Regions from separate parts of the Janthinobacterium sp. SUN137 genome, predicted to be linked through region 1. Evidence: predicted binding sites of a transcription regulator. Region 1 holds the regulator's gene; each other region holds the start of a gene.
What was found. The regulator sigma-54, encoded in region 1, starts transcription at its own class of promoters, with help from an activator protein. The targets are predictions, from matches to a motif close to TGGCANGNAANCTGCTTT.
Positions count from the first base shown of each region.

Region 2: the regulator sigma-54 is predicted to act here: its motif matches at 4,775-4,792, upstream of urtA (urea ABC transporter substrate-binding protein).
Region 3: the regulator sigma-54 is predicted to act here: its motif matches at 3,969-3,986, upstream of O3298_RS22015 (PEP-CTERM sorting domain-containing protein).

Region 1 is NZ_JAPWHZ010000004.1:589,132-596,558, reverse strand. Features, by position in the region: gene rapZ (RNase adapter RapZ) at 1-683, shown strand, start outside; gene O3298_RS23145 (enoyl-CoA hydratase/isomerase family protein) at 684-1,769, opposite strand; gene hpf (ribosome hibernation-promoting factor, HPF/YfiA family) at 1,898-2,260, opposite strand; gene O3298_RS23135 (RNA polymerase factor sigma-54) at 2,330-3,808, opposite strand; gene lptB (LPS export ABC transporter ATP-binding protein) at 3,813-4,568, opposite strand; gene lptA (lipopolysaccharide transport periplasmic protein LptA) at 4,568-5,149, opposite strand; gene lptC (LPS export ABC transporter periplasmic protein LptC) at 5,175-5,786, opposite strand; gene O3298_RS23115 (HAD family hydrolase) at 5,829-6,362, opposite strand; gene O3298_RS23110 (SIS domain-containing protein) at 6,362-7,396, opposite strand.
Region 2 is NZ_JAPWHZ010000001.1:23,358-30,784, reverse strand. Features, by position in the region: gene O3298_RS00140 (Hsp70 family protein) at 1-103, opposite strand, end outside; gene O3298_RS00135 (Hsp70 family protein) at 106-1,977, opposite strand; gene O3298_RS00130 (DUF2760 domain-containing protein) at 1,974-2,561, opposite strand; gene O3298_RS00125 (transglutaminase family protein) at 2,817-3,416, shown strand; gene O3298_RS00120 (DUF4349 domain-containing protein) at 3,433-4,215, shown strand; gene O3298_RS00115 (hypothetical protein) at 4,293-4,487, opposite strand; gene urtA (urea ABC transporter substrate-binding protein) at 4,845-6,098, shown strand; gene urtB (urea ABC transporter permease subunit UrtB) at 6,167-7,427, shown strand, end outside.
Region 3 is NZ_JAPWHZ010000004.1:348,314-355,740, reverse strand. Features, by position in the region: gene O3298_RS22055 (cytochrome bc complex cytochrome b subunit) at 1-260, shown strand, start outside; gene O3298_RS22050 (cytochrome c1) at 297-1,061, shown strand; gene O3298_RS22045 (glutathione S-transferase N-terminal domain-containing protein) at 1,182-1,793, shown strand; gene O3298_RS22040 (ClpXP protease specificity-enhancing factor) at 1,933-2,445, shown strand; tRNA gene O3298_RS22035 (tRNA-Thr) at 2,472-2,547, shown strand; gene O3298_RS22030 (dodecin) at 2,767-2,973, shown strand; gene O3298_RS22025 (hypothetical protein) at 3,014-3,325, opposite strand; gene O3298_RS22020 (hypothetical protein) at 3,488-3,862, shown strand; gene O3298_RS22015 (PEP-CTERM sorting domain-containing protein) at 4,074-5,063, shown strand; gene O3298_RS22010 (tetratricopeptide repeat protein) at 5,133-6,215, opposite strand; gene O3298_RS22005 (type II secretion system F family protein) at 6,227-7,165, opposite strand; gene O3298_RS22000 (type II secretion system F family protein) at 7,285-7,427, opposite strand, start outside.

The DNA of each region.
Region 1 (7,427 bases):
CCGAGTCGCTGACCAGCCTGCCGCACAATGTGGCCCTGCTGCGCGACCAGGGGCACGACGTCAAGGTCATGTTCCTGACAGCCACCACGCATTCGCTGGTGGCCCGCTTCTCGGAAACGCGGCGCAGCCATCCGCTGTCGCACGAATTGCGTCCGAACCAGAATCCGGCCAGCCGCCGCACCCTGATCGAGTGCATTTCGGAAGAGCGCGAACGCCTGTCGACCATCGAACAGCTGGGCCATGTGATCGACACGTCGGAACTGAGCGCCAACAAGCTGCGTGCCTGGATCAAGGATATCGTCGCCTCCGAACGCGCGCCGCTGACCCTGTTCTTCGAATCGTTCGCCTTCAAGCTGGGCGTGCCGCTGGACGCCGATTTCGTCTTCGACGTGCGGGCCTTGCCGAATCCCTATTACGACCTGGCCTTGCGCCCCCTCGACGGCCGCGACGCGCCCGTGATCGCCTTCCTCGACGCGCAGCCGAGCGCGCTGGAACTGCTGGCCGATATCCGTGCCTTCATCGAAAAATGGTTGCCGTCATTCAAGTCCGACAACCGCAGCTACCTGACGGTAGCCCTCGGCTGCACGGGCGGCCAGCACCGCTCCGTGTACATGGCGGAGCGGCTGGCACAATATTTCGGCCCCAACGAGCGCGTGGTACTGCGCCACCGCGAGCGCAGCTAATTAATCGAGGTGGCGCAGCGGATGCGCCGCAGCCGGCCAGACGGGGGCAAAGAAGCGCGCCACCATGGCTGTATCGACTTCGTCCAGGCTGGCGGGGTTCCAGCGGGGCGCATTGTCCTTGTCGACCACCAGCGCGCGCACGCCCTCGAGCACTTCGCCATGTTCGAAATTGTGGCGCACGACTGTGCGCTCCAGGCGCAGGCAATCGGCCACGCCCAGGTGGGCGCCCCGCTGCAGCAATTCCAGGGTCACCGACATCATCAGGGGCGAACGCAGGCGCATGGCCGCCAGCGCCTTGGCGGCGAACGCGCTGTCATCCTGCGCCAGCGAAGCCATGATGGCCGCCACCGAACCCGCGCTGAAATGGCGGTCCAGCGCCGCGCGCGCCGTGGCCAGGGGAGAAACGCCTGCCTCGGCCTGGAATGGCGCCGCCAGCGCCTTGATGGCCACCGGCAAGGCCTCGCCCGGCGTCGATTCAAACAGGTCCAGCAGCGCCCCCATCTGCGCTTCAGGCAGGTAGACATCGGCCAGGCCCGTGTACAGGGCGTCGGCCGCGTTGATCGTCAAGCCCGTCAAGCCCAGGTACAGGCCCAGCTGGCCGGCCAGGCGGGACAGGAAATAACTGCCGCCCACGTCCGGAAACAGACCGATATTGACTTCCGGCATGGCCATGCGCGTGCGGCCCGTCACGATGCGCAAGCGGTTGCCTGGCCCGGCTTGCGCCACGCCCATGCCGCCGCCCATCACCACGCCATCCATCACAGCGATATACGGTTTCGGGTAGAAATGAATTAAATGATTTAAAGCATATTCTTCCGTAAAGAAATCTTCCAGCAAGGCGCTGCCGCCTTGCGGCGTGGCCAGACCCGCATCGTAAAAGAAACGGATGTCGCCACCGGCGCACAGGGCCTTGTCGCTGCTGGAGCGGATCACGACGGCGTCCACCTGCGGATCGTCGCGCCAGGCCAGCAGGGCCGCGCTCAGCGCGCGCACCATCTCCAGCGACAGGGAATTCAAGGCTTTCGGACGGTCGAGCACGATGTGCCCGGTGCGGTTGCCGATGGAAGTCTGGACGAAGTCGCTCATGGCAGGCTAGAAAGAAGTGAAAGTGCGAATATTCTAATGCCTGCGCGGGGAACATTGCGTTCCGCTGGGCGCAAAAAAGGGCGCAATGTGCGCCCTTAGTTGATCACAACTGCTGGAAGCGGGTGGCCTTAGACGGCGACGACGGCTTCCTCCTCGGAGTTGTCTGGCAGATGCTTGATCGCCTCTTTACCGTGCCCTTGCACTTTGGTTTTGTATTTCATCACTTGCCTATCGAGCTTGTCGATCAGGGTATCGATCGCGGCGTACAGGTCGTGCGCCAAGCTTTCCACATAGACAGTCTTGCCGCTCAAACGCAGGTTGACTTCAGCCTTTTGACGTTTTTCTTTCTCTTTGAGGTTATCCACGGTCAGAATCACGGCGATATCGATGACTTGATCGAAATGACGTTTCACGCGCTCCAGCTTCGTTTGTACGTATTCACGGATGGCTGGTGTCACTTCGAGATGATGTCCGCTGATGGTGAGATTCATACACACTCCTAAAGATGATCGGGTTCGTGCGGTCCATCCTATCCGGCCCGCAGAGGAACCGAAAAAAACTTACAAACACTTACGCAGGCTCACTGGCGGAATTTTTAATGCTTCCCGGTATTTGGCAACAGTACGTCGCGCAATCACCATGCCTTGTTCCCCCAGCATGTCCGCAATCTTACTGTCGGATAAAGGATTTTTAGGGTCTTCTGCTCCTGTCAGTTGCACGATCAATGCCCGTATCGCCGTCGATGACGCTTCGCCCCCCGCTTCGGTGGCGATGTGGCTACCAAAGAAATATTTCAACTCGAACATGCCGTGCGGGGTCAGCATGTACTTTTGAGTTGTTACCCGCGAGATAGTACTCTCGTGTAAACCCAGTGTATCAGCTATTTCACGGAGCACAAGGGGGCGCATGGCAACGGCCCCATGCGAGAAAAAGTTCTTTTGTCTTTCTACTATCGCCTGCGCCACGCGCAGGATCGTGTCGAAGCGCTGGCGCATATTCTTGATCAGCCACTTGGCTTCCTGCAACTGTGCACCCATGGCGCCCTCCCCCTTGCCCTGCTTGAGCAAGTTGGCGTACATGGCGTTGACGCGCAGGCGCGGCATGACGTCGTTGTTCAGGGTGACTTGCCAGCCATTGCGCGCGCGCTTGACGACGACGTCGGGCACCACGTAATCGGAGACGTCCGAGGCGAACACGGCGCCCGGATGCGGATTGCACTGGCGAATCACCGTCTGCGCTTCGCGCAAGTCTTCATCGTCGCAATCGAGGGCTTTTTTCAGCTTGTTGAAATCGCGCTGGGCAAACCAGGCCAGGTGCTTTTCCACGATCACGAGGGCCATGCGCCGCGTCACCATGGCGATGTGCGGCAAGCGCTTGATTTGCAGGGCCAGGCATTCGGACGCGTTGCGCGCGCCCACGCCCGGCGGATCGAAACTTTGCAGCAGCGACAAGGCCGTGCGCATCTCGTCGGCGTCGATTTCCAGCTCTTCCGGCAGGCGCGCCAGGATGTCGTCGAGCGACTCTTCCAGGTAGCCATTGTCGTCAAGCGCGTCGATGATCAGCTCGACCAGCGCGCGGTCGCGCAATTCGAGCACCGTCACACGCATCTGCTCCATCAGGTGTTCGCGCAGGGTGCAGTGATGGGCCTCCAATTGCGGACGCGAATCTTCGTCGTCGGGCGCCTTGCCCCGGCTTGCCTCGCTCCAGTCGCTGTCGCCGCCATCCGCGGCGGCCGGGCTGTCGCCCCCCTCGCCGTCAAACGCTTCCGCTTCGGCCGGCGCCGCAGGCGCCTCCTGGCCTGGCGGCTGAGGCGGCGCTTCGGTCGGCGCGGCCGTGGAACTCAAGGCCCCGTCGGACAGCAGGCGCAGCGAGCGGTCGAGCGGATCATCGAGGCGTTCGAGCAAGGGATTGTCTGTCAGCAATTGCTCGAGTTCCTGGTGCAATTCCAGGGTAGACAATTGCAACAGGCGTATCGATTGCTGCAACTGCGGCGTCAGTGCCAGGTGCTGCGAAGTGCGCAGCTGCAATGATTGTTTCATTGGCTTACATGCGGAAGTGTTCGCCCAGATAGACCCGGCGTACCGACTCGTTCGCGATGATGTCGTCGGGGCGTCCCGACGCCAGCACCGAGCCCTGGTTGATGATGTAGGCACGGTCGCAAATACCCAGCGTCTCGCGCACATTATGATCGGTAATCAGCACGCCGATATTGCGCTCCTTCAAGAAACGCACGATGCGCTGGATCTCGATCACGGCGATCGGATCGACGCCGGCGAACGGCTCGTCGAGCAGCACGAAACGGGGATCGGTGGCCAGCGCGCGGGCGATTTCCACGCGGCGGCGTTCGCCACCGGACAGGGACAGCGCCTGGTTCTCGCGCAGCTTTTCAATCTGCAAGTCGGCCAGCAATTTATCCAGCCGCTCCTCGATCTCGGCCTTCGTCAGCGGACGGCCTTCGACGGTCTGGATTTCCAGCACGGCGCGGATATTGTCTTCCACCGTCAGCTTGCGGAAGACGGACGCTTCCTGCGGCAGGTAGGACAGCCCCATCTGCGCACGGCGGTGGATCGGCAGGCTGGAGATATCCACGCCGCTGATATCGATACTGCCGCCATCGGAAGGCACCAGGCCGACGATCATGTAGAACGAGGTGGTCTTGCCGGCGCCGTTCGGGCCCAGCAAGCCCACCACTTCGCCGCATTCGACTTGCAGCGAGACATCATGCACGACTTGCCGCTTGCCATAGGTTTTTTGCAACCCGCGAACGATCAGGGTGCTGCCGCAACGTGTATTTTCCATTATTTCTTTCCTGGCGCGGGCGTGGCCGGCGCTTTCTCCGCTGCCGGCGCCTTGGTCTTCGGCTGGATCACCATGCGCACGCTGCCGCCATCGGCGGTGCTGGTGCCGCTGTTGGAATTTTCCATCGCAAATTCTTCCTTGCGGCTGTCATACGAGATGAAGGCGCCGTTGGCCACATCGGTGACTTTCGCCCCTTCCAGGCGCGTCAGCTTGGCTCTGGAAAACAGTTTCACCACTTCCGTCTTGTTGTCGTATTCCACGCGCTCCGCTTCGCCTTCGACCCACAGGTCGCCCGCGCCATCGCGCTTCTGGCGGAAGGTCGCGAGCTTGCCGGGATCGGCCCAGAAGGTGATGAACTGGTAGCCTTGCGGGTCTTCCGTGATCAGGGCCCGGCCCGCCTTCATGGTCAGGGTACCCTTGACCAGCACGACGTCACCCGTCAGGGTGCGCACCTGCTTGATGTCATCGACGTGGCCGCTGCGTGCCGTGATGACGGCTTCCTTCTCGGAATCGGCCTTCTCGGCATGCGCCACGCCCATGATGGCCAGCGAAAATACGGTCAACAGCAAGATGTTCTTCATAATATGGTTTCCTTGTTTCATTCTGTCATTTTGCCGCCGCGGCCGGGCGCGGTTTCGGCGGGAGGACCATGCGCAGCGCATTCTGCACTTCCACGACGCCGGTGGCGTTATTCGCCTTCATGCCGACGCCATTGATGCGCGAGGCGCCCGTCAGGATATCGACAGGCACATCCGTTTCCATTCTTTCCTCGTCCGGGAACACCGTCAGCGCTTCCGTCTTGACCGTCAGGTTCTGCGCCTTCGGACTGGCCACGCGGTCGATCACGACCTTGCGGTGCAGTTGCAGCCGGGTATTATCCTGGTCGATATGCGCCAGTTCCGCATTCATGTTCATCGGCGGCATGCCTGGCGTGAGCTTGCGCACGAAGGGCTGGTCGATATCGGACGAGTCGTCCAGCGGATAATGCGTGAGCTTGGTGCCCGACACGATATAGCTGGGTTTACCCGTCAAATCCATGCGCACCAGGCTGAAATTGGTGATGAAATAGTCAGGTTCATCCAGATGCTTGCTGGCCGTGATGTCCTGGCCATTCTTGTTCATCACCTCGAGCAGCCAAAAGCTGCCCAGCGCGACGACAACCGCGCCCAGCACGGTAAAAATCATGCGCCAGCGATGGGCGCCTCCTGGCTTACGCATAGGGCTTCACTCTTTCAAAGGTCACTGGCGAGGCGGCGCGCCTCACTCCAGGAACGGCGCCATGACGCGCGCATAGTTGTCCTGGGCGCGCAGCAGGAATTCGCAGATCTCGCGCACCGCGCCGCGGCCGCCGCCGGCCTGCGTCACATGGTGTGCCAGGCCCTGCGCCTCCGGACGCCCGCCCGGCACGCTGACGGCAAAGCCCACGCGTTTCAGGATGGGCGCGTCGATGACGTCGTCGCCGATATAGCCGCATTGCTCTTCCGTCAAGCCCGTCAGCGCCAGCAATTCGCGAAACGGCGTCAGCTTGTCGTGGCCGCCCTGGTGCACATGGGTAATGCCCAGGTCTTGCGCGCGGCGCGCCGTGATGGCCGAGCGGCGCGCGCTGATGATGGCCGTCTGCACGCCCGATTCCTGCAGCAGCTTGATGCCCAGGCCATCATACACATTAAACGTTTTCATCATCTCGCCGTCCGGGCCGAAATGCAGGCTGCCGTCGGTGAGCACGCCATCGACGTCAAAGATCATCAGTTTGACCTTGGCCGCCCGTGCCAGGTTGTCCGCTACGCTGTCCATCAGATCACCTTCGCTTGCGTCAGATCATGGATATGCAGCGCGCCCACCAGCTTGCCGTCGGCATCGACGACCAGCATCTGGTTGATGCGGAACTGCTCCATCACGGCCACGGCGTCGACGGCCAGGCGTTCGGGCGCGATACTGCGCGGCTGCGCATGCATGACGTCGCGGATCGCCACTTGCGTGAAATCCTGCACGCGCTCGAACATGCGGCGCAGATCGCCATCCGTAAACACGCCCACGGGGCGGTTGTCCGCATCGACGACGGCCGTCATGCCCATGCCTTTCTTGGTCATTTCTTCCAGCGCCTGCAGCAAGGAAGCGTCCACGGGCACCTTGGGTACGCGTTCGCCGCTGCGCATGACGTCATGCACGTGCGTGAGCAAACGGCGGCCCAGGGCGCCGCCCGGGTGCGAGCGGGCGAAATCTTCTTCCTTGAAGCCGCGCAAGTCGAGCAAGGCCACGGCGATCGCGTCGCCCAGGGCCAGGGTGACGGTGGTGCTGGCCGTCGGCGCCAGGTTCAGCGGACAGGCTTCTTTCTCAACAGAAATATCCAAGTGCACGTCGGCCAGCTGGGCCAGGCTCGAATTGGGCTTGCCCGTCATGGAAATCAGCACGCCGCCCATGCGCTTGACGACGGGCATTATGGCCATCAATTCCGACGATTCACCGGAGTACGATATGGCAATAAAAGCATCGTCCGAGGTGACCATGCCCAGGTCGCCATGGGCCGCTTCGGCCGGATGCACGAACAGGGCCGGCGTGCCGGTGGAAGCGAGGGTGGCGGCAATCTTGCGCGCGATGTGACCGGACTTGCCGATGCCGGAGACGACGACACGTCCCTTGCATTGCAGCAACATCGCCACGGCGCGGCCCACGCTGTCGTCCGTGGCCAGGCGCGCGTGCAGCGCAACGATGGCGTCGGACTCGATCTGCAAGGTGGTGCGGGCCAGCGCGACAGCGCGCTCGGTCGTCGCTTGCATGTCAATTCGATCAAAAGCTTTCAGCATTGTTTTTTCATGGGTTACACTCATGCCCAAAGTATAAACGAATTAGGAAAGCAAA
Region 2 (7,427 bases), on a different contig from region 1:
TTCCTGCCGGCGCATCGCCAGCCGCCGCATACGCGACCACCGTGTTGGTGGTGCCCAGGTCGATGCCGACCAGGAAGGCCGGCTTGCCCACAGCGCTGCGCATGCCTATTGCTGCGGCGTGCCGCGCACGTCGAATTCCACTTTCCAGCGCTCGGCGCCGTCAGGGGAAACGGCCAGCAGTTCCAGGGTGCCCGCTTCCGTCACGCGGGCGTGCAGTGTCACCTGCACCACGTCGCCGGCCGATCGGCCTTCGGCGGACAAGGTGGCCTGGATTTCGCTCAGTTCCTGCAATTCGTCGGGACCCCAGAAATCGAGCAAGTCGCCGATCTGGTCGTTGCGGCGCGTGGACGAGGCGAAGAAGCGGAAGTGCACGGGTTCGCCCACCACCAGGCCGAATTGCTGGCCCGGCAATTCCAATTCGCTGCCTTCTTCCATGCCGAACGGCGCCACGCACAGGGCCTGGATCGGCGGTTCCATGCCGGGGATGGCGGGCATGGCCGATTCGATGGCGACATAGAAGGAGCTGGCCGTGCCGCCGCGGATGCGCACACCATGGCCGCGCCGCACGTAGCTGTAGTAGGCGGCGCCACGCGCCACGGCCAGGTCCAGGTCGGCCCCGGCCAGCATGCGCGCCGGTTCCGCGCCTTCCATATACAGCCAGTCGTTGACGGTGGCCATGATGCGCTGCACCAGCAGGTCGGACTTGAAGACGCCGCCGTTGAACAGCACGGCCGTCGGGTGCAAGAAGCTGGCGTCGGCCGACTGGCGGCCCGCAAAGCCTTCCAGTTCGCTGGTGGCCGCCACTTGCCGGCCCAGGAAGGCGGCCAGGTGGCGCGTGATGGCCGCGTCCTGCGCATACGGCAAGCCCAGTTGCGTCAGGCCGGCGCGCGTGCGCACGGCAGGACGGCTCGACGCTTCCACTTGCGGGAAGAAGCCGTCGAGGATGAAGGTGGACACTTCCGCGCGCGTCAGTTCCGTGCGGATGGAGCCGCCGATCAGTTTCGAGCCGCGGCTCGGCACGACGATGGGCGCCGTTTCCAGGCCGCTGTCGGCCAGCAGGCTTTCCTTGGCGCTGCGGCAGCCATAAGTGAGCGCGCGCATCTGCCAGGCGTCCAACTGGGTGCCGTTGGCGGCCAGCTTGCGGGCCACCAGGTGGGCCAGCGCCAAGTCCATATTGTCGCCGCCCAGCAGGATGTGTTCGCCGACGGCCACGCGGTGCGGTTCCAGCACGCCGTCGCGTTCCAGCACGGCGATCAGCGAAAAGTCGCTGGTGCCGCCGCCCACGTCGACGACCAGGATGATGTCGCCCGGCTTGACTTCCTTGCGCCAGCGGCCTTCGCTGGTCTGTATCCAGCTGTACAGGGCCGCCTGCGGCTCTTCCAGCAGGGTCAGCGAAGCGTAGCCGGCTGCCTGCGCCGCTTCCATCGTCAGTTCGCGCGCGGCCGGATCGAACGAGGCGGGGATGGTGACGGTGATTTCCTGCTGCGCGAACGGTGCTTGCGGGTGGGCGTTGTCCCAGGCCTGGCGCAAATGCGTCAGGTAGCGCGTGGCGGCCGTGATGGGCGAAATGCGCGCGACTTCCGCCGGCGCATCGTTCGGCAGGATCGCCGCGCGGCGGTCCACGCCCGGGTGGCACAGCCAGCTTTTCGCGCTCGACACCAGACGGATCGGCGTGGTGGCGCCGCGGCTGCGGGCCATTTCGCCGACGACGAACGGCGCTTCCGCCTCCTCGGTGACCCAGGGCAGGGCCAGGTCGCCCGCCGCCACTTCATCGGCGTGCGGCAGGTAGACGAACGACGGCAGCAGCGACAATTCTTCGACGGTGCCCGGCGCCGACAGCTGCGGCACTTTCAGCACGCCGTGGCTCGATTGCTCGCCGTCGCTCTCGACCAGGTTTACATACGACAGGGCGCTGTGGGTAGTGCCCAGGTCGATGCCGATGGCGTAGCGCGGGCTTGGATTGGCTTGATCGTTCACAGTTCCACCTCGGCTGGCGCCAGGATGGCGGCGTCGTGCTGCTCGCTCAGTTTCGGCAGGCGCACGCTGGATGCGCGCCAGCCGCGGTGGCTGAGGGTGCCCGTGAACGGCGCGGAACCGACCACGTTGCCCGTCAGGCGTACTTGCGCGGAATCAAAACCTTCCTGCAGCACGATGCGGCTGCCTTCGGCTTCCTGGCGCACGGCCTCGATGGTGAAGTATTCGCGCATGACCTTGGCGCAGCCTTCATGTACGACGCGGGCGGCCGCGCCGATGTCGGCATCGGCATGGCTGCCCAGGTTTTCCTGGGTAAAGTCGATTAATCGCGCTTCGCGTTGCAGCAAGGCCAGCAATTGCAGGGCGGCATCGGGCGTGGCTTCCTTCAAAATGACGGGCGCGGCGGCCGGCGTCGGCACGGGGGCGGGCGCCGGAGCCGGGGCCACTGGCGCCACCGGGGCGGCTTCGGGCAAGGACAGCTTTTCCACGCGGGCCGCATAGGCGGCGTCCGACAAGGTGCTGAAGAAGGCGCCGAAAGCCAGCGGGACTCGGCGCCAGAACGATGGGTGGGACGATGAAGTGCTCATAGGGAACTCGTTTCTCTGATCTGTAGGGAGGCGTCGGCGGCGGGGGCCGCTTCGCAAGGTAGTGCCATGTGCGGGGCCAACAGGGCCGGCTGCGTTTGCCCGCATGATACCAGCTACCGGGCCGCCGCCAAAGTCGCCGCCCCCCAGGCAGGCAGGCCGAAGCGTGGATTTTCTTTGTTCCTGCGCAAGGAAACGTTCGATTTCGTGCCGCTTCGACTAGAATCGCGCATTATCTTTTTGCATGACCTCGATGCCATGTCTACCGACTTTTCCCTGTACTTAGCCAGCAGCACTTACATCGACAGCGACCATCCGGCCGTGCGCGCCAGGGCGACCGCACTGGCGGAGGGCGCGGTGGGCGACGCCGCGATCGCGGCCCGCTGCTTGGCCTTCGTGCGCGACGAGGTCGCCCACAGCTGGGACTACCGGCGCAATCCCGTCACCTGCCGCGCGTCCGACGTCTTGCAGCATGGCACGGGCTACTGCTATGCGAAGAGCCATCTGCTGGCCGCGCTGCTGCGCGCCAACGGCATTCCTGCCGGCCTGTGCTACCAGCGCCTGGCCGTGGGCGAGGTGGGGCCGCCGTTCTGCCTGCATGGCTTGAATGCCGTGTATCTGCAAGAGTTTGGCTGGTACCGCATCGATGCGCGCGGCAACAAGCCCGGCGTCGCTGCCGCCTTCACGCCGCCACGGGAACAGCTGGCCTTTCCCGTGCTGGCGCCCGAAGAGCGCGACTTGCCGGAAATCTGGCCGGAACCGTTGCCGCAGGTGGTGGCGTCCTTGACTTGCCATGCGACCGTGCAGGATGTGGCGGCGCACTTGCCCGATATCGAATTGTTGCCGCTGCAAAAATAATCCAAAGAAAGAAATCATGAAAAAAATATCCATATGCCTGTTTGGACTGTTGCTGCTGGCCGGCTGCGGCAGCAAGGGCGAGAGCGGCGGGCAATCGAGCGCCGCGCGTCTCGATGGCAAGGAAAAGGGCAGCGAGTTTCTTGCCTATGAGCATAATGTCAGCGTCGATACGCACGAAGCGCAAGTGCGTCCCCTGTATGAAAAAGTGGTCGCCGCCTGCAAGGCCGATACGGAAAACGGCTGTCTGCTGCTCGATTCCAGCGTCGACAGCGGCCGCTACGTGCATGCGCGCATCAGCATGCGCGCCAAGCCGGCCGGCATCAAGAAGCTGGTCGCGCTGGTCGCGGCCGAAGGCGACGTCACCAGCCAGGGCACCAAGGTGGAAGACCTGGGCCGTCCGGTGCTCGACAGCAAGAAACGCCTGGAAATGCTCAAGCAATACCAGGCGCAGCTGCAAGACCTGGAAAAGCGCTCGGGCACCAACGTCGATGCCCTCATCAAGGTGACCAAGGAGCTGGCCACCGTGCAAGTGGAGCTGGAGCAGGCGACGGCCGCCAACGCGCTATTGATGCAGCGCATCGATACGGACTTGTTGAACGTGGCCATCAGCGCCGAAGGCAAGCAATCGTTCTGGCGCCCCGTCAAGCGCGCGCTGGGCAATTTCACGGAAAACCTGTCGGAAGGCGTGGCCAACGCCATCACGGCCATGGCCTACATCCTGCCGTGGCTGATCGCTTTCGTGCTGCTGTTCCCGCTGGGCCGCAAGGGCTGGCGCCGTTTGCGCGGCATCAAGCGCTAGGCGCGCGCCGCAGACGTGAACAGGGCCTGCGCGCGGCAGGCCCTGGAACGGCGTCACATGCTTGCCGCGCGGCTTGATCAGGCGCTGCGGTTCGCCGGGTTGGCAGACACGACTTCGGCCGCTTTTTTCGGACGTTTCTTGATATTGCTGCCCGTACTGCCTTCATCGTCGACCTTGACCTGGCTCGTGCTTACGCCGCCCGCCGGGGCCGTAGGTGTGGCACATGCGCTCAACAGCAACAGGGCGCACACGCCCGCGATCATATTTTTCATGAGTGAACTACCTAAGTGAGTTAAGTAAAGGGAAAGAAGCAAGTGCCACGCTGATTTCAGTTTACTTACGCCGCCAAGCAATGCGACATAAGAGAGTCACATCTTAGTGCGCTTATCAAGAAAGCTCAATTATTTTTTAGGTAATTGCATTATTGGCATTTCCTCGCCGTTTTTCCTGGAGAGGGCCCCCCCCCCCGGATTCCCCAGGAAGTGGCGCTGCCGCACCAAAACGGTGGGCCGCGCGCCACCCTTGCCGCCCAGTCCCCGCAACTCCAGGGCAATGTGCCTGGCATGCATTCTGCTTTAACAACATCGCAGGCCCAGCTCGACCCCCACGAACCCATCACAGGAGTCCCCATGTCACGACGCATCATCCTGAAAGCCGCCGCCGCCGGCGCACTGGCCCTGGCCACGTCCACTTATATGCAGGCAGCCCTGGCCGCCGACACGATCAAGGTGGGCATTTTGCACTCCCTGTCGGGCACCATGGCCATTTCCGAAACGTCGCTCAAGGATGTGGCGCTGATGACGATTGCCGAGATCAATGCCAAAGGCGGCGTGCTGGGCAAGAAGCTGGAAGCCGTCGTCGTCGATCCCGCGTCGAACTGGCCCTTGTTTGCGGAAAAAGCGCGCCAGCTGGTAGCGCAGGATAAAGTGGCTGTCGTGTTCGGTTGCTGGACGTCCGTGTCGCGCAAGTCGGTGTTGCCCGTATTCAAGGAACTCAACAGCCTGCTGTTTTACCCGGTGCAATACGAGGGCGAGGAGCTGGAAAAGAATGTGTTCTATACGGGCGCCGCGCCGAACCAGCAGGCGATACCCGCCGTGGAATACCTGATGAGCAAGGATGGCGGCGGCGCCAAGCGCTTTGTGCTGCTGGGCACGGATTACGTGTATCCGCGCACCACCAACAAGATCCTGCGCGCCTTCCTGAAAAGCAAAGGTGTCAAGGATAGCGACATCAGCGAGGTCTACACGCCGTTCGGCCATGCCGACTATCAAACCATCGTCGCCAACATCAAGAAGTTTTCCACGGGCGGCAAGACGGCCGTCATTTCCACCATCAATGGCGATTCCAACGTGCCGTTCTACAAGGAACTGGGCAATGCAGGCTTGAAAGCCACGGACGTGCCCGTCGTCGCGTTTTCCGTGGGCGAGGAAGAGTTGCGCGGCATCGATACCAAGCCGCTGCTCGGTCATCTGGCGGCCTGGAATTATTTCGAATCCGTCAAGAATCCCGTGAATACAGCCTTCATCAAGCAGTGGAAGGCGTATGCGGTGGCGCAAAAGCTGTCGAATGCGGGGTCGGTCGTGACGAACGACCCGATGGAAGCGACCTACGTGGGCATCCACATGTGGGCGCAAGCCGTGGAAAAGGCGAAATCGACGGAGACGGACAAGGTGATCGCCGCCATGGCGGGCCAGAGCGTCAAGGCGCCATCGGGCTTTACCCTGACCATGGATGCCACGAATCACCACTTGCACAAGCCCGTGATGATCGGCGAAATCAAGGCCGATGGGCAATTCAATGTCGTGTGGAAAACCAAGGAAGCAATACGCGCCCAGCCGTGGAGCCCGTTTATCAAGGGCAATGAGGGCAAGCAAAAGCTGTAAAAGCTACGCCGGCGCCATCGGGCCATGCGTCCGGTGGCGCCGACCATCAACGCTTTCCCGGGATATCAATGAGGCTATTCACATCGCTGCTGGTCTTCGCCTGCCTGTGCCTGTCGTCCATGGCGCAGGCTGCCATCCCTCCCGACCTGCTCAAGCCGCTGGCCGGCGACGATCCCGACGCCAGGGTCGCCGCCGTCGCGCAGATCGCCGCCCTTGCCACGCCCGAGGCCGCCCGTGTGCTGCAAGCCTTGCAGGACGACGCGTTATATGCCACGCCCGATGGCAAGGTGTATATCGTCGACGGCGAGCAGGCGCTTGACCCGGCGCTCGGCAAGAATGTGCCGCTGCCGGACGGCATCGATGGCGTGATGGTCAACAACCGCTTGCGCTCGGCCGTGGCAGGCGCCTTGTCGGGGCTGAAACTGCTGGCGCCGGAACGGGCCGAACGGCTGGCGGCCGCGCAAGCGTTGCAAAAGGCGGTTGATCCCGCGCAGCTTCCCTTGATCCGCGCGGCGCTGGCGCAGGAAAACGATGCTGAAATTACACAGATTTTGCAGGTGCTGATCGCCAGCGCCAACCTGCATGCGCCCGATGTCGCCACGCGCAAGGCCGCCGTGCAGGCGCTGGCCGGCAGCAGCGATGCGCGCCTGCTGCCCGTGCTGCAAGCCATGCTGGAGAAAGGGCCAGATGGCAAGGCCGGAGAGCCGGACGAGGCCGTGCAACTGGCCGCCATCGAGACCATGCGCCAGATCAAGGGACGAGTGGCGCGCATGGAGTTCGCCGGCAATGTGTTTTACGGCATTTCGCTGGGCAGCGTGCTGCTGCTGGCGGCCCTGGGCCTGGCCATCACGTTCGGCTTGATGGGCATCATCAACATGGCGCATGGCGAACTGCTGATGATAGGCGCTTACACGACGTATCTGTGCCAGCTGTTTTTCCGCAACTTCCTGCCCGGCGTGCAGGACTGGTATTTGCTGACCGCCTTGCCTGCCGCTTTTTTCGTCTCCGGCCTGGTGGGCGTAGTGCTGGAACGCACGGTGATCCGCTGGCTGTATGGCCGGCCGCTGGAAACCTTGCTGGCCACCTGGGGCATCAGCCTGATCCTCATGCAGGCGGTGCGCACGATCTTTGGCGCGCAAAACGTGGAAGTGGCCAATCCCGCCTGGATGTCGGGCGGCGTCACCGTGCTGGGCGGCCTCGTGCTGCCGTACAACCGCCTGGCCATCATCGTTTTTGCCATCGTTGTGGTGGTGGCCGTGTGGTTGATCTTGAACAAGACGCGACTGGGACTGTTCGTGCGGGCCGTCACGCAAAACCGGCGCATGGCCG
Region 3 (7,427 bases), 240 kb from region 1:
CCTTCCTGCCATGGCTCGACCATTCCCCGGTGAAATCGATCCGCTACCGTCCGAACTGGCACAAATATGTGTACGCCATCTTCGGCCTGTCGTTCCTGATCCTCGGCTACCTCGGGACCCAGGCGCCAACGGATACGAAGACCATCGTGTCGCAAGTGTGCACCCTGATTTACTTCAGCTTCTTCCTGTTGATGCCATGGTGGAGTGCAATGGGCAAGTTCAAGACCGTGCCGTCGCGTGTGACGTTTCACCCGCACTAAGCCGCTCTCACGCCACGCTCAAAGGACATACATCATATGAAGATTGCAAAAAAACTGCTCGCCATCCTGGCCTTCGTGCCCGCCATGGCTCTCGCCAGCGAAGGCGGCTTTCCGCTGGACAAGGCTCCTGACCGCCAGACCAACATGGCAGCGCTGCAACATGGCGCCAAATTGTTCGTCAATTATTGCCTGAATTGCCACGCCGCCGTGTCGATGCGCTACAACCGCCTGCGCGACCTGGGCTTGACGGAAGACCAGATCAAGCAGAATCTGTTGTTCTCCGGCGATAAAGTCGGCGACTTGATGACGACGAGCCTGGCACCGCAGGACGCCAAGGCCTTCTTTGGCGTCGTACCGCCGGATTTGTCGGTAATTTCGCGCGCGAAATCATCTTCCGCTGGCACAGGCGGCGACTACCTGTATACTTACCTGCGTACGTTCTATAAAGACGACACTCGTCCGACCGGCTGGAACAACATGGTCGTGCCGAATGTTGCCATGCCGCATGTATTATGGGAATTGCAAGGTGTCCAGTCTGCCAAGTTCGTGGAAGAGAATGATCCGCACGAAGCTGGCAAGAAGATCCACAAATTTGCCGGCTTCGAGCAGGTCAAGCCAGGTACGTTGAACAAGATCGAGTATGACAATGCGGTAGCCGACCTGGTCGGCTACATGGAGTGGATGGCCGAACCGGCACAGCAAACACGCAAGCGCCTGGGCGTGTGGGTGCTGCTGTTCCTGTCGGTCTTTGCTCTGCTGGCATGGCGCCTTAACGCGTCGTTCTGGAAGGAAGTCAAATAAGTGAGGCGCCGGCCATAGGCCGGTTTATGCCTGTTTCTGCGTTGTCCGCATGAGTGGACAAGCGACCTGGGGTGAGCCGTTCGCGGCTTCACCCCCTTTGTTTCTAAGGAACTATAAAAAATGATGGTTCTCTATTCGGGTACAACCTGCCCATTTTCGCAACGCTGCCGCCTGGTCCTGTTTGAAAAAGGCATGGACTTCGAAGTGCGCGACGTCGACCTGTTCAACAAACCGGAAGACATTTCGACCATGAATCCGTATGGCCAGGTGCCTATCCTGGTCGAACGCGAACTGATCCTGTATGAATCGAACATCATCAACGAGTACATCGATGAGCGCTTCCCGCATCCGCAACTGATGCCGGCCGATCCGCTGATGCGCGCCCGCGCGCGCCTGATGCTGTTCAATTTCGAAAAAGAACTGTTCGTGCACGTGCACGTGCTGGAAAGCGAACGCGCCAAGAGCAACGACAAGGCCCACGACAAGGCACGCGCGGAAATCCGCGACCGCCTGACGACCCTGGCGCCGCTGTTCCTGAAAAACAAGTACATGCTGGGCGACGAATTCTCGATGCTCGACGTGGCTGTCGCGCCGCTGCTGTGGCGCCTGGACCACTACGGCATCGAACTGTCGAAGACGGCCGCACCGCTGATGAAATACGCCGAACGCATCTTCTCGCGTCCTGCGTACATCGAAGCGCTGACCCCTTCCGAAAAGGTCATGCGCCGCTAAAGATAATCCCGGCAGGCCGCGCCTGCCGGGATATCTTGGGGCATATGTTAAAGTTGCTTTTTGCGCTGTCCCAGTCTTTTGAACTACCGGTGCGCTCGCCTCATGCTGACGGGGGCGCTCCCGCCTCACCGTGCCTACCATGTCTGAAATCTCAACCAAACCTTATATGCTGCGCGCCATCTACGAATGGTGCACCGACAGCGGCTACACGCCTTATCTCGCGGTCAAAGTCGATTCGCGCACCACGGTACCGATGGAATACGTGAAAAAGGGCGAAATCGTGCTCAACATCAGCTTCGGCGCCACCAGCGGCCTGAAGATGGACAACGACGCCATCCGCTTCCACGCCCGCTTTGGTGGCGTCTCGCGCGAAATCTACGTGCCGGTCGACAACGTGATGGCCATCTACGCCAACGAAAACGGCCAGGGCATGGCCTTCGAGCCCGTGCTGGGCAACGATGACCCGGACGCGCAACCGACGGACAGCCCGGCCTCCGCCGACGTCCCGCCGCCCGTGCTCGCCCCCGCCGCCAGCGGTCCCACCCTGTCGTCCGTGCCGACCAGCTCCCCCGAACAACGCGACAACGCCACGCCTGGCGACGACGAGCCACCAAAAAAAGGCGGCCGTCCGACCCTGACACGCATTAAATAGCGTATAATTCGCAACGCGCAGTTTTTGCCGACTTAGCTCATTTGGTAGAGCAGTTGATTTGTAATCATCAGGTGGCCAGTTCGAAACCGGCAGTCGGCACCAGAATTCAGCAGTAAATCAAAGGGTTACCCGCTTCGGCTGGTAGCCCTTTTTTCTTTTCCCACGCCCGCGGAAGCCATCCGGAACACTGGCACGCATCGTCATCCAGGCTGACGCATTGCTGCACCGCGCCATGACGTCCCGCACATTTAGGCGCAAGATGAGCACGTGCTTGCGCAAAGCAGGCTCCCGATGTCTGGCTTGCCTACCTGGGGAAATATCATGTCCGCACACACTTACAAGCTGATCGAACTGGTCGGCACGTCGACCGAGAGCAGCGATCAGGCGATACGCGATGCCATTGCCAAGGCGGCGCTGACGGTCAAGCACATGGACTGGTATGAAGTGACCGATTCGCGCGGCCATATCGTCGATGGCAAGGTGGCGCACTTCCAGGTCACGCTCAAGGTCGGCTTCCGGCTCGAATAAAGGGATCGAGTAAAGGGATCGAGTAAGGCAGGCGGCGCGCTCAGCGCCGCCCGGCCGTTCCCCGGCTCTCCAGCCACTCCCGGCCGCCGGCCTCCAGCGCGGTTTCGATGACCTTGTCCGGCAAGCTGTAGACGGTCGCCCAGCTGGCGCGGCCATCCTGCGTGTTGGCGGGAAAACTGTGCGTCTCGATCGGCCAGTGATATTTGCGTTTCAATGCCTTGACGATGGCGGCCAGCGAGACGCGGCCTTGCAGCGGTTCGGCGCCGGACTGGTCGCGATTCGACAGCAGCACGGCCAGGACCTGGCCGCGGCCCGTGCGCGCGCCGGGGAAGGTGGGGGTTTTGTTTGCCATGGCCTATTTTACCGGGCAATGATCGGACGAGAGGCGATGTGCCGCACCTTTGATACGGCGCAAGCGCCGCAGCGGCTTTGCGTCCACGATGGGCATTTCGCCAGGCGTGCCGGCGCCCCTCCGGCAGCCTGGGCCTATCATCATGGGGCACAGGAGCCTATCATGCACAGCCTGAACATCCACGCCATGCAATGGCAACCCGTCGCCGATATTTCCGCCGTCAATCCGCTGCTGCCCGACGATCTGGCCTGCTTTCGCGAGCTGCGCGACGTGCTGCAACGCTACGGCGCGCTCGACCGCTTCGGCATTTCCCTGATCCACCGCCATTTCGACATCGCCGACGACGAAGAGCTGATGGAGTACACGGATGCGGAAGCACGCATCTTGACGGTCAAACCTGTCAAGAAAAGCGACATCGACTGGAATCACACGACGATTACCAACTGGAAATTGACGGAAGGCGAGGAAGTGGCGCGCATCGGTTGCGGCTGCGCACGCAATTCGGGCGGCCACCTGGGCTATCACCGGGGCACCTGAGGCTGGCCGACGGCGCCCGCCAAGCGGCGTCGGCCTTTCTTACACTTCACTTCATCCAGCTCAGTCCGCTTTGCGCAAGCACTTGATTTCTTGTGATATTTTTGTGTGGCACGCAAGCTGCTTATCCCTGTCTACGAGATGAATCCAGGCAAGTCATTCTGGATTCTTTGTCCCCCGGATTTTCCGAGACTGACCACGACAAGAGGCTGCGATGAACGTTGATCACACACGAAGCAAGACCCTGGGCTGGCTGGGCGCACTGGCGGCGGCGAGCCTGCTGGCCAGCGGCCAGGCACAGGCCGGCGCGTACGGCCTGGCCGTCAATGAGTTGAACAATTTCCGCATCACCACCAGCGCCGGTGCGCTGTCGCTGGCCGGCGCCAACCGCAATGCCAGCGACAGCGCTTTTTTCGAAGGCGGCGTGGCCGTCAATCCGCGCGCCGTCAATACGGGCCCGGCCGCCAACGCCGACGTGCTGCAAGTGTGCTCGGGCGGCGGCTGCAGCGGCTTGCCGCAAAACCACTACGCGCCCAGCCCCAGTTCCACCCTGGAATTTGCCCGCGGCGATGCGCATGCCTTCGGCAACATGCTCAATGGCGGCGCCAGCGTGAGCGCCGTGGCGGAAGCACAGCGCAACACGATCGGCGCCGCCACGGCCACGGCCGGCGACACGCTGACCGGCTCCGTCAACCTGACCCTGTCGAGCGCCGGCTTCATCACCTTCAGCTTCATGGGACGGCGCGACCTGCGCACCAGCGTGACGACCATGGGCGACAAGTCGAACGTGTCGATCATGGATATCTTCAATATCTCGTGCAACAGTTCCAGCCCCGCCGGCTGCCTGTCGCACGCGAACGCCGATGGCGTGATCTTCCAGTTCGCGCCCGATGGCGATGCCAACAATGGCAGCGACATCAATGGCAACCATGGCGCCGGCAGCCTCGACCCGTTCAGCCTGAACATGACGGCCGGCACCAACGACCCCGCCACGGGGCGCGCCTTCACGAATGGCTTCGCGATGTTTTCCCTGACCTCGAATTTCGCCCTGCCGGCCGGCAGTTACACCCTGAATTTTTCCAAGTCCACGCGCACCGATATCGTCGTCATCGATCCGCCGCTTGCGGTACCGGAGCCGGGCACGCTGTTCCTGCTGGGCATGGGATTGGCGGCCCTGGCTTTTACGCGGCGCCGCCAGCCGTAATCATCCGCAGCATGAAAAACACGCGGCGCCCGCCAAGGCGCCGCGTTTTTCTATGCCGCTCAAGACGTTTTAACCGAGCCGTGCCAGCGCCTGGCGCGCCAGCTGCAATTGCTGCACATAGTAACGGTGCAGCATGGCCGGATCGCTCAAATCGCGCCCCAGTACCAGGCGCAGCTCGCTGGCGGGGCAGTCGCCGGCCTGGGTTTCTACTTGGGTTTGCACCTGCGTTCCCAACTGGCGCGCCAGCTGGCGCGCCGCCTGCTCCTGCGCGGGCCGGTACTCGACGCGCGTGCGCGCCACCTGGAAGCCGGTTTCATTGGCCAGGCGCACCACTTGCACGGGAGCGCCGGCCAAGCTGCGCGCCAGGGCGGCGGCCAGGCCAGGCACGCCGTTGCCATTCACAATTTCCAGGCGCGGGCGGGGCGAGACAGGAGCCGGCATGGACCGCCCGGCCGTGACAGCGGGCACGCTGCGCACGGCGGCCGGCACGCGCTGCAAGCGGGCCATGCCGTCGCCTTGCGTGATCTCGATGCGCGCCATGGCGGGCGCATCCGGCAGCGGCGCGGCCGCGGCCGCGGGCGCGCCCGGCGGCGGCGCCGCGTTGCGCAAGACGGCCATGTCGCTCCGTAAATCATGTTCCTGCAGGCTCTGCGCCTGGCGCCGCATGACGGCCGCGCGCGCGTGCTGTCCCAGCCGTTCGAGCACTTGCGCCAGGTGCTGCCAGGCCAGCGCATTGAGCGGATCGAGCAGACACGCCTGTTCCAGCGCAGTCAACGCTTGTGCATCGCGCCCGCGCAAATAGTAGGCGCGACCGAGATTGCTGAACAGATACGCCTGCCACGGCTGCGGCGCACCGGCCTCCTGCGTCAGGGCCAGCCATTGGGCGATCGCCGCATCGTGCTCGCCCCGCTGCGCGTACAGCACGGCCAGGCCGTTGCGCGCATTCACATGGCGCGGCGCGGCGCGCAAGGCTTGCGCATAGGCCGCTTGCGCGGCCGGCAAGTCGCCCCGCTCGAAATGCTGGCGCCCCGCCGCATAGGCGGCATCGGCGTCCGGCCACTGCGGCAGCGGCGCGTGGGCCGGCGGCGTGGTACAGGCGGCCAGGCCCAGGCAGGCACAGGCGGTGGCCAGGCGGGAAATCGTCAAGCGCATGGTAGCTCCTTTCAGCGGTTGGCCATGGCCGGCACGAGCACGCGATAGACTTCGATCACGGCCGGCCCCATGAGTACCAGCATGAGGGTGGGAAAGACGCAAAAGATCAGCGGGAACAGCAGTTTCAAGGCGATCTTCGCGGCCGCCTCCTCGGCCAGCAGGCTGCGCTTGCCGCGCAGATTTTCCGAGTGCACGCGCAGCGAGTCGCCCATGCTGGTGCCGAAGCGTTCCGACTGGATCAGCATGGCGACGAGGGTGTCGACATCTTCCACGCCGCTGCGCAAGGCCAGGTTGCGCAGCGCCTTTTCCTTGGAAAAGCCGGCGCGCATTTCCATCAGCACCAGCTGCAATTCCTGCGCCAGCACCACGCTTTTGATGTGGATTTCGCCCGACACCTTCACCAGCGCGCGCTCCAGGCTCAGGCCCGCTTCCACGCACACGGTCAGCAAGTCGAGCGCGTCGGGGATGTTTTCAAAGATGTCGCGCTGGCGCCGCTTGGCCGTGCTGGCCAGCACCAGGTTCGGCAGGTAATAGCCGACGGTGGCGCTGACGCACAGCAGCAACAGCAGCACGCTGCGCAGCTGCGCCGCCATGGCGCTGGCCGCATACAGCCCCAGTACGGTGGGAAACAGCAGGGCCAGCACGGTCTTGGCCGCAAAGTACAGGGCCGGCGCGCTGGCCTGGCGCCAGCCCGCGTTCATGAAGCGCGTGCGCAGTGGCGAGCGCTCCCAGCCCTCTTCCGGCAGCGACAGCTTGCTGAACGGCTGCGCCACGCGCGCCACGCGCTCCACCCAGCCCGTGTCGGCCACCGCCTCGCTGGCGGCCGGCGCCATGGAACCGAACAGGCGCTGGCGCAAGGCGCCGGGAAAGAAGATCAGCCACGCCAGCAAGGCCAGCGCCACCACCACGGCGAAAACGATCAACAGAAACAGCAGTTGCGGGCCAGTCATGGCATTTCCTCCGATTGATCGACTGACAAAACGTTCAGGGCTAGGCGTGTCGCCGAAGGCAGTACGACAGTACGACAAGGCGACGCAACAACGCCATGGACTTTTTTTCAGGCGATCTCTTAGATGCGGATGCGGATGACATTGCGCATCCAGACGACACCCAGCGCCACCATGCCGGCCGCGTACCACAGCAGCTTGATGCCGCTGGGATCCGTCCACAGCAGGCTGATGTATTGCGGGTTGACCAGCGCCATCACGCCGA